Pseudophaeobacter arcticus DSM 23566: one gene and its partner. The protein of the gene in region 2 interacts with the protein of the main gene of each other region in a pairwise test. Links are inferred from orthologs where the notes say so. Each region holds a gene or a part of one and is shown on either strand. Other genes may lie near its edges.

Region 1 (4,826 bases), 2.0 Mb from region 2 along the record:
ATGTGCAGCCATTTTGAGAGAGATATTTGGAATGAAGAGGTTTTTGGCCACCGCGATCCTGTCGTTATTGGCATTTCAACCCACGGTGAGCGCGGCGGAACTGACCCGCAGTGAAGCCCGGCAACTGGCCTATGCAGGCGATTTTACCAGTTTGGAAAGCAGGCTCAGCCAGGAACGAGAACGCCCCCTGATCGAGAGTGAGGATTTTTTCAAACTGCGGCGGCTGATGTCGGTTTTTGAGGCCTCTGATCCGCGGATGGTCTCTTTTGTTGAGAGCTGGGTCGACGCGGTGCCAATGTCGAGCTTTGCCCATTCGGCGCGCAGCTTTTCGCTGAGCCGGGGCGCCTGGGATATTCGGGGGGAGCGCTATGCCAAATATGTGCATCCTCAGGCCCTGGCGGTGCACCACAACATGATCCAGCAGGCCATTGCCCACGCGCGTCGCGCCCTGGAGCTGGACGCAGATTTTATTCCCGCCTCCGACGCGCTGCTGAACCAAAGCGCCACTTCGCGCGACAAGAGCGAGATTCTTGAGACCCTCGACAGGGTTATGACACAGCAGCCGAACTGGGGCAGCCTGCGCAGGTCGCTTGATATGGCCCATCAGGGCTATGGCGGCACTGCGGCAATGCTGGAGCAACTATGCCAAACCTACGCGCCGCTGATCCCCAGCGATGGTCCGGATATGCTGTTCCGCTGCCGTTACTCCGGGCTAAAGCGGTACTACTTTTCTGAAAGTTACGATCTGCGCCAGACAATGCAGGCAGCGGTGGCAAAAGACCCTGAGTTTGATCTGAGCCGGGCCATTCGCATGACGGATCGAAGCGAAAGCCATAATCGCACAGAAGATGAAATCGAGTTTGCGCGCAAAACCATTCTGGAGCAGGCCTGGTGGAGGCCTCGGGTTGTTCAGAACTTTGACGCTGCCTTTAAAACCCGGTTGGGAGGGCGGTCTCTAAAGGACGAAATCGCGGTATTGAAGATTGATGAGGTGAAGGAGGGGTTGCGGCATGATCCGTTTGATCAGTCCTTAATGAAACTTGCTGAGAACTGGATCTGGTATCAAATCAAAAACAGATCAACTGAATATGCTCCTGCAGCGCTTTATGATCTCCAGGAACAGGTTGCAGAGGATTTTGCTTTCCGACGTCTTATTGCTTCCCCCTTTTCTGGACAAAACTGGGAACAGGTTGCAAAGCTCAAATTCGGCAACGATAGCCCTCTCAATATTTTCTTAGGCGATCAGTTTCTTGTTAACGGTATCGTCTATTCTGGTTTTGAAGATCAGGCTCTCTATAGGTTCATGGCCCGTAAAGCGGAGCAATGGTACCGGTTCCGCGGGGTCGTAAGACTGGTCGATCACAAGGGGGCCCGGCCTGAAAAGGGCGATGCACCCCATTGGGATCGTAGCGCACTTTTGCATTGCCCATTCCTGCGCGCCTATCTCTTGCTGGAGCAGGTCTGTGCGGAAAACGGGGGCCGGGGATATTGCGCAGAGGAGGATTTTGCATCCTTTGCACCACAGTTGGAAATGGCGCGGGCGGATCAAAATTGTGACTATCTCAACGGATTAAGCCCAGAAGAGCTGGCCTTCAAACCGGTCAAGGTGGATCTGTCTTATGATCCGCAGGATCATTGGCCGGCAGTTGAATAACGCCGGCCAATGATCTGTTTATATTAGGATATTACTCTTCGGTCGCCACGACTGTTTCGTCTTCTTCGCTGTTTTCGGCAATCCAGGCGACCGAAACCACCTCTTCGCCTTTGCCGGTATTAAAGACGCGCACACCGCCAGCAGACCGGGAGCGGAATGAGATGCCATCAACCGGAACCCGGATCGACTGGCCTTTGGAGGTGGCCAGCATGATCTGGTCGCCCAGCTCAACAGGGAAGGTTGCGACAATCTCGCCGCCCTTCATGGCGCCAACACCCTGGCCGCCACGGCCACTCACCCGGTAATCATGGGCCGAGGTCAGATTTCCCGCGCCGGGTTTGTTGATGGTGACAAGCAGATCATTGGCTGCCAGCATTTGCTGATAGCGATCATCACTCAGCGCACCGTCTTCGACCTCTTCCGCGACTTCAGCTGTGACATCGTCCTCGGAAATGTCAGTGCCGAGTTCAGAGCGGAAGCGCTTGATAAAGGCGCTGCGTTCCCAGGGTTCGGCGTCAAAGTGGCGGATCACCGACATGGAGACAACTTCCGCCCCTTGGCTGAGTTTGATCCCGCGCACCCCAACAGAATTGCGGCTGTTAAAGACCCGAACATCAGTGGTGGGGAAGCGGATGGCGCGACCGGTGCTGGTGACCAGCATCACATCGTCGTCTTCGGAACAGATGCGGGCATTGATCAGTTTGGTGTCGGCATGTTCGTCTTCGAACTTCATCGCGATTTTGCCGTTGGATTTCACATTTGTGAAGTCCGACAGTCGGTTACGGCGCACAGTTCCGGCAGACGTGGCAAAGACAATCTGCAGATCTGCCCATTCATCATCGGGTCGATCCACCGGCATGATGGCGGCAATCGACACCCCAACCGGGATCGGCAGGATATTGACGATGGCCTTGCCTTTGGCGGTGCGTCCGCCCTGGGGCAGACGCCAGGTTTTCAGCTTGTAAACCATGCCATCGGTGGTGAAGAACAACAGCTGGGTATGGGTATTGGCCACAAAGAGGTTGGTGACAACATCCTCTTCCTTGGTCTGCATCCCCGAAATACCCTTGCCGCCACGCTTTTGGGCGCGGAAATCCCCCAGTGGCGTGCGCTTGATGTAGCCGCCAGAGGTCACGGTAACGACCATGTCTTCGCGCTCGATCAGGTCTTCGTCATCCATATCACCGGACCAATCGACGATCTCGGTGCGGCGGGGCACGGCAAACTGCTCGCGCACTTCCCGCAGCTCATCGCAGATGATCCCCATGATCCGTTCCCGCGAGGACAGGATTTCAAGGTATTCCTTGATCTTGCTGGCCAGGTCTTCCAACTCGTCGGTGACTTCTTTGACGCCGATCTGAGTCAGCCGTTGCAGACGCAGTTCCAGAATGGCGCGGGCCTGGGTTTCCGACAGGTTATAGGTGCCGTCTTCGTTGGCGGTATGGGTCGGATCGTCAATCAGCGCGATGTATTCCAGGATCGGCTGGGCTGGCCAGCGTCGCGTCATCAGTTTCAGACGCGCTTCAGCGGCATCGGCGGATTGGCGAATGGTGGCGACGATCTCGTCGATATTGGTAACGGCCACGGCCAGACCACACAGCACATGGCTGCGCTCGCGGGCCTTGCGCAGCAGATAGGCGGTGCGGCGCGCCACCACGTCTTCGCGGAAATCAATAAAGGACGTCAGGAAACGGCGCAGGGTCAGCTGCTCGGGGCGGCCGCCGTTCAGCGCCAGCATGTTGCAGCCAAAATAGGTCTGCATCGGGGTGAAACGGAACAGCTGGTTCAGCACCACCTCTGGTGTGGCATCGCGTTTCAGTTCGACCACGACACGTACGCCGTTACGGTCGGATTCATCCTGAACGTGGGCGACGCCCTCGATCTTCTTCTCGCGCACCTGCTCGGCAATCTTTTCGATCATCGCGGCCTTGTTGACCTGATAGGGGATTTCATCCACCACGATGGCATAGCGGTCCTTGCGAATTTCCTCGACGCGGGTCTTGGAGCGGATGATAACGCTGCCGCGCCCCTCAAGGTAGGCTTTGCGCGCGCCCGAGCGGCCCAGCATGATGGCGCCAGTAGGGAAGTCGGGGCCGGGCACATAGTCAATCAGCTGTTCACTGGTGAGATCGGGATCATCAATCAGCGCCAGCGTGGCGTCGATCACTTCGCCCAGGTTATGGGGGGGGATATTGGTGGCCATGCCAACCGCAATACCGCCGGCACCATTGACCAGCATGTTCGGAAAACGTGCCGGCAAAACTGTGGGTTCTTTGTCTTTGCCGTCGTAGTTATCCTGAAAATCGACCGTATCTTTTTCGATGTCTGCCAGCATAAAGGCCGAAGGCTTGTCCATGCGCACTTCGGTATAGCGCATTGCGGCGGCATTATCGCCATCCATCGAACCAAAGTTGCCCTGACCGTCCAGCAACGGCAGCGACATGGAGAAATCCTGTGCCATCCGAACCAGGGCATCATAGATCGCGCTGTCACCATGCGGGTGGTATTTACCCATGACATCGCCCACGGGACGGGCAGATTTACGGTAGCTTTTGTCATGGGTATTGCCGGTCTCATGCATCGCATAAAGAATACGGCGATGCACCGGTTTCAGCCCATCGCGCAGGTCGGGAATGGCCCGGCTGACGATGACGGACATGGCATAGTCCAGATAGGAAGTCTTCATCTCCGCTTCGATGGAGACCGTGGGGCCGTCATAAGTGGCGCGCTGAGGAAGGTTTTCTTCTGCGTTTTCAGGAATATCCGGCGTATCTGTCACGTTTGCTGCCCGTTCTTTTCTATGGGTCTATATCTTGTTGGTGCACCCTATCAGAGAGGGCCTATAGGGTGCAAGCAAACTGCCGGTTTTGCTCCGGTTTTGCACCGACTTCGTACTAACTACCTACCGACTTCGTACTGGCTTCGCACTGGCTTTGCGGGGCTTTTGAGGAGGGGGGCAGCGGATGAAACCAGAATTTGCACGCGGTTAACCTATTTCGCGCTAGTTTATATCTTGGGGGGCTTTCAAAAGGAGGTCACAGATGGAGATGAGCAGTACCGAAATGATGCTCAAGGGCTATGGGCTCACCACTGCCGAGTTCACCTATCACATGCCCGACTATGCCCATGTTCTGAATACCTATGTCTGGCAAGACTATGACATGGCGCCGGA
Region 2 (5,879 bases):
CAAGGTGCTGGGAGGCTCTTCCTCGCTCAATGGGCTGCTCTATGTGCGCGGCCAATCGCAGGACTATGACCGCTGGCGGCAGATGGGGAACGAAGGCTGGGGCTGGGACGATGTATTGCCCCTGTTCAAACGCTCCGAAAACAACGAGCGCGGCAGCGACGCCTTTCACGGCGATCAGGGCGCTCTTTCCGTGTCGAACATGCGCATTCAGCGCCCGATAACCGATGCCTGGGTGGCCGCAGCCCAGGCCGCTGGTTACCCCTTCAACCCCGATTACAACGGTGCCGACCAAGAGGGCGTTGGCTTTTTCCAGCTCACCGCGCGCAATGGGCGGCGTTGCTCGGCTGCGGTGGCCTTTTTGAACCCGGTCAAATCGCGGCCAAACCTGCAGATTATCACCCATGCCCATGTGCAACGTGTTGTTTTGGAGGGCATGCGCAGCACCGGCGTCGCCTATCGCGATCGCACCGGCGCGACCCATTTCATCAGGGCAAACCGCGAAGTTATCCTCTCAGGCGGGGCGATCAACTCACCACAGTTGCTGATGCTGTCGGGCATTGGCGAGGCAGAGCACCTGTCCGAACATGGCATCAAGGTGGTGGCCGACCTGCCAGGCGTCGGCAAAAACATGCAGGACCATCTGCAGGCGCGGCTGGTCTATAAATGCAACGAACCCACCCTGAACGACGAGGTCAGCACGGTGCTGGGACAGGCCAGGATAGGGTTGAAGTACCTGATGTTTCGCGCCGGCCCCATGACCATGGCCGCCAGTCTGGCCACTGGTTTTCTCAAAACCCGCCCCGAGCTGGAAACCCCCGACATCCAGTTCCACGTCCAGCCCCTGTCAGCGGAGAATCCCGGCAAGGGCGCCGACAGGTTTTCGGCCTTTACCATGTCAGTCTGTCAGCTCCGCCCCGAATCCCGTGGCGAAATTCGGCTGAACTCCAGCGATCCCGGCAGCTATCCCAAGATCATTCCAAACTATCTGTCGACCCGGACAGACTGTCAAACCCTGGTTGCGGGCGTGAATATCGCCCGCAGGATTGCCCGGCACTCGCCTTTGAAATCCAAGATCTCGCAGGAGTTCCGCCCCCATGCCGACCTTGATATGGCGGACTATGAAGCAACCCTGCACTGGGCCCGCAACAACACCGCGTCGATCTATCACCCCACAGGCACCTGCAAGATGGGCCAGTCCGGTCAAGCGGTAGTTGATGCGCAGCTGCGGGTTCACGGCATATCTGGCCTGCGGGTTGCCGATTGCTCGATCATGCCCGAGATCGTCAGCGGCAACACCAATGCCCCGGCCATCATGATTGGTGAAAAAGCCAGCGACCTTATTCTTGCGGCCCAGCGGGCTTCTTAGCAAGCATAGCCACAGCACTGCGGGGGCTCCGCAGTGCTGTGGGGTTTAGAGATCAGGCCCTAGAAATCCAGGTTTTCGACGCTCAGCGCGTTTTTCTGAATGAACTCCCGCCGTGGCTCAACCACGTCGCCCATCAGTTTGGTAAACAGATCATCTGCCTCAACCATATCGTCGACACGGACCTGCAACAGGGTGCGGGCATCCGGGTCCAGGGTGGTTTCCCACAGCTGATCGGGGTTCATCTCGCCCAGACCTTTGTAGCGCTGCAGCGACAGGCCTTTTTCGCCCTCTTCCATGATGGCCTTCAACAGATCAAGCGGCCCATGGATTGCCTGGACACGGTCCCGTCGAACCAACTGGCCCGAAGTCGCGTAAACCTCCTGCAAGCTTTTGGTAAAGCTGCCAGTTTTACGAGCTTCACCGGATCGTAGCATGGGACCGTCCAGAGTGCGGACCTCTTCGACACCGCGCAGAATACGGGCGAGGCGAATGCCATGATCCTGGGTGATCCGGCCCTGCCAGCCCTTTTCATATTCCAGCGCAATCAGATCAAGCCGGGTCGCAACCCGGTCGGCAACGCCTTGCAAATCGGCATCAACGGCACCGGGTACAAAGGCGCCGGCCACGGCTGCCTGTTCCAGAATATGGCGCGGATAATGGGTTGGGAAAGCGTCCAGAACCCGTTTCAACTGACGCGCCTCATCAACGACGCGGATAAGATCCTGACCAACCAGCTCTTCGCCGGAGCCCAGTTTCAGCGTGGCCCCTTCGACACCCTGGTTGACCAGATAATCCTCCATTTCGGCCTGATCTTTCAGATAGACCTCGGATTTGCCACGCGCCACTTTGTAAAGCGGCGGCTGGGCGATGTAGAGATAGCCACCTTCGATCAGTTCAGGCATCTGACGATAGAAGAAGGTCAACAGCAGCGTGCGGATATGGGCACCATCAACATCCGCATCGGTCATGATGACGATCTTGTGGTAGCGCAGCTTGGCGATGTTGAACTCATCCCGACCAATGCCAGTGCCCAGGGCCATGACCATGTTGCCAATTTCCTGGCTGCCCAGCATCCGGTCAAACCGCGCCCGCTCGACATTCAGGATTTTACCCTTCAGCGGCAGGATCGCCTGGGTTTTCCGGTCCCGCCCGGTTTGGGCAGAGCCGCCAGCGGAATCACCCTCCACCAGGAAGATTTCGGTGTTGACCGGATCTTTGTCCGAGCAGTCTTTCAACTTGGAGCTCAGGAAGTTGAGATCCATAGGGTTTTTCCGCCGGGTAAGCTCGCGCGCCTTGCGGGCGGCTTCGCGGGCCAGCGCCGCCTCGACGACCTTGCCAACGATCTGCTTGGCCTGGTTTGGATTTTCCTCAAACCATTCCGCCAGCTTTTCATTCACCAGGCTCTCCACCACCGGACGCACCTCAGAGGAGACCAGTTTGTCTTTGGTCTGGCTGGAGAATTTGGGATCCGGCACCTTGACGGACAGAACACAGGTCAGCCCTTCGCGGGCATCATCGCCGGTGAAAGAGATCTTCTCTTTTTTGGCAATGCCGCTGGACTGGGCATAGTTGTTGATCGTCCGGGTCAGTGCGCCGCGGAAACCCGCCAGATGGGTGCCACCGTCGCGCTGTGGAATGTTATTGGTAAAGGGCAGCACCGATTCATGGTAGCTGTCGTTCCACCACATCGCCACCTCAACACCGATGTCATCCTTTTCGCCGGTGATATAGACCGGGGTATCCATCACCGGGGTTTTTGACCGGTCCAGATATTTGACAAATTCTTTGACGCCGCCTTCATAAATCAGCTCTGATTCCAGCCGTTCCGCTGGGCGTTCGTCAATCAGGATGATCCTGACGCCCGAGTTCAGGAAGGCCAGCTCGCGCAGGCGTTTCTCCAGAATCTCAAAGGAATATTCCAGGTTCGAAAAGGTATCCGTCGAGGCCATAAACCGGACCTCGGTCCCGGTTTTGTCGCCACAGTCCTGCACCACTCTCAGGTGCTCGGCGGTATCGCCATGTTCGAACCGTGCGACGTGCTCTTTGCCTTCGCGCCAGATCCGCAGCTCCAGCCAGTCGGACAGGGCGTTTACAACCGAAACACCCACCCCGTGCAGACCGCCGGAAACCTTATAGGAGTTGCTGTCAAATTTGCCGCCCGCGTGCAGCTGAGTCATGATGACCTCAGCCGCTGAAACGCCCTCTTCTTCGTGAATGCCAACCGGGATTCCACGCCCGTTGTCATAAACCGAAACGGAACTGTCCGCATGAATTGTGACCCGAACGTGATCGGCATGATTGGCCAGGGCCTCATCAATTCCGTTGTCCACCACCTCATAGACCATATGGTGCAAACCAGAGCCGTCATCGGTGTCACCGATATACATGCCAGGACGTTTGCGAACTGCCTCCAACCCTTTGAGAACCTTAATGGAATCGGCACCATATTCGGCTGGGCTCTGTTCGTTATCAGACATTCGCGACTTCCTGTTTTAACTTTGTGATTTTATACGCAACTTGGCCCCGAATGTCACCCACGACGGGGCTTTTTCTTGGCCCAGGACAGGGAATAGAACAAAGCCGCCGACGCGCCGTCAGATCGCAGAAAATCGCAGGCAAAATCAGGTAAAGGGCAGCAGCAGTCCCACCCCGATCAGCAATGCCCCCGAGGTCAGGTTGAGCCGCCGCAGGGCCGCGGGCGAGGCAATCACCTGGCGCAGGGAATGCACCAGCGCCGCCATCACCAGGTTTCCCAAAAGCGGCACCGTAAAGGACAGGCAGATGATCACCACAACATCGACCCAGCCAAGCGCCCCGAGGTCAAAAAAACCGGGCAACAATCCCATATAGAACAGGATCGCTTTGGGATTGCTCATGATCACCGCAACGCCCGCCACAAATCCGGCCCAGGCGCCCGGTCGGGTCAAAGCCCGGTTCTCGGCAATCTTTCGCCCGGCCGCGCGGATCACCCGAACCCCCATGAGGACAAACATCAGGCAGGCGCCCCAACGCAGCACCAACATCACCTCGCTCAGACTGGAGGCCAGCCAGGACATGCCGCCAATCGCAACCAGCGGCCAGATCAGATCGCCCACAGCCACGCCCACAGCCAGGGGCCAGGCCGCCTGAAACCCACCAGAGACCGCCCGCGCCATCAGCGCCAGCCACACCGGCCCCGGCGTCAGAAACAGCACAAACAAAGCCGCCGCATAGAGCAGCAGATCCCAGACAGAGAGGCTCATTCGCTGACCACCTGCGATACCCCATCCAGGTCGCCAATCTCGAAAATCTGGGCGCGGCTTCCCAGTTCCGCAAAAAGCTCCGGCCCGGTGCCCGTCATCCAGGCCTGCGCCCCAAGAGCGCAGATTTCATCATATAATGCGGCGCGACGATCAGCATCCAGATGCGCCGCAACCTCATCCAGCAGCAAAATGGGTGGCGCCCCCTCGCTGGCGGCCAGGGCGCGCGCATTGGCCAAAATCAGCGAGACCAACAGTGCCTTTTGCTCTCCGGTGGAACATTCCTTGGCTGCGATGCCTTTGCGCGCATAGGTGCCAATAAGATCGCTTCGGTGTGGCCCAACCAGGGTTCTGCCAACCGCCATGTCCCGCATCCGCCCCTCGGCCAGAGCCTGAACCAGATCCGCTTCGCTTGTCGGCATCTCGCCTTCAGACTGCACCAGCTCCAGCTGCGCCGTGGGAAAGGCGGTCTCAGCCGTGTCCTGCGCCGCCTCCAGCCGTTGCACCGCAGCGCGCCGCGCGCTGTGAATCCGATGGCCAGCAGCGCCCATCTGGGCCTCCACCACCCGATACCAGGCGGCATCGCGGACCTGATCCTTCAACAGCCTGTTGCGCTCGCGCATGGCCTTTTCATAAATCAGCGTGGCCTCGGCATGGCTGGGATCAAAACTCAGCGCGATGCGGTCGAGAAACCGGCGACGCCCCTCTGCGGCCTCAACCCAAAGCCGATCCATCACCGGCACCAGCCAGACCACCCGGCAGATCTGCCCCAGGGCAATCTGGTTCGAGGCCTTATTGTCGATCCGCACCTGGCGTGCTGCGCCCTCGTCCGACCAGGTCTCGATCTCATAGGCCTGATCCGGTGCCTGCAAGACCGCTTTCAGCTTCCAGCCAAGCCCCTCGGGACGGCGCACCATATCCGCGGCACTGGCCCGCCGCAGACCCCGCCCCGGAGAAAACAGCGACACGGCCTCGAGGATATTGGTCTTGCCAGCACCGTTATTGCCATGAATGGCAACGGGGCGCCCATCCAAATGCAATTCCGCCCGCAAATGCGAGCGAAAGTGGGACAATGTCAAAGAGGTCAAAGCCAGCATGGGGACACTTCCGGTTTTATCTTTCCCCAAATATTCCCGTCCCGCTGCCCGGCAGGCGGCCTTGCCGCCGAGAGGGGGGCCGGGCCGAAAGGCCGATATATGCCAGTCCGGAGCAATCTGGGCCTGGCATATCCCAGGTCACCAGATCCTAAGGCGTCAAACCCGCATCGGCATCAC

Evidence for each region. The genes of interacting proteins can lie anywhere in the genome.
Region 1: the proteins of gyrB (region 2) and gyrA interact in binary tests that used the Escherichia coli proteins (3 or more experiments, as listed by UniProt). The link is inferred for Pseudophaeobacter arcticus DSM 23566 from one-to-one orthologs.

What each region holds. Positions count from the first base shown.
Region 1 is NZ_KI421507.1:1,550,800-1,555,625, forward strand. The notes cover bases 1,486-4,811. They hold gyrA (DNA gyrase subunit A), read right to left. Parts: upstream 4,434-4,811; coding sequence 1,686-4,433; downstream 1,486-1,685. Other genes in these bases: ARCT_RS0111410 (DUF4034 domain-containing protein), read left to right, coding at 1,486-1,654; ARCT_RS0111420 (usg protein), read left to right, coding at 4,696-4,811. In the rest of the region: more of ARCT_RS0111410, read left to right, coding at 32-1,485; more of ARCT_RS0111420, read left to right, coding at 4,812-4,826. UniProt on the Escherichia coli protein: A type II topoisomerase that negatively supercoils closed circular double-stranded (ds) DNA in an ATP-dependent manner to maintain chromosomes in an underwound state.
Region 2 is NZ_KI421507.1:3,598,734-3,604,612, forward strand. What follows is about bases 1,135-4,170. They hold gyrB (DNA topoisomerase (ATP-hydrolyzing) subunit B), read right to left. Parts: upstream 3,844-4,170; coding sequence 1,426-3,843; downstream 1,135-1,425. Other genes in these bases: ARCT_RS0121885 (GMC family oxidoreductase), read left to right, coding at 1,135-1,366; ARCT_RS0121895 (LysE family translocator), read right to left, coding at 3,988-4,170. In the rest of the region: more of ARCT_RS0121885, read left to right, coding at 1-1,134; more of ARCT_RS0121895, read right to left, coding at 4,171-4,608; DNA replication/repair protein RecF, read right to left, coding at 4,605-5,702; dnaN (DNA polymerase III subunit beta), read right to left, coding at 5,859-5,879. UniProt on the Escherichia coli protein: DNA gyrase negatively supercoils closed circular double-stranded DNA in an ATP-dependent manner to maintain chromosomes in an underwound state.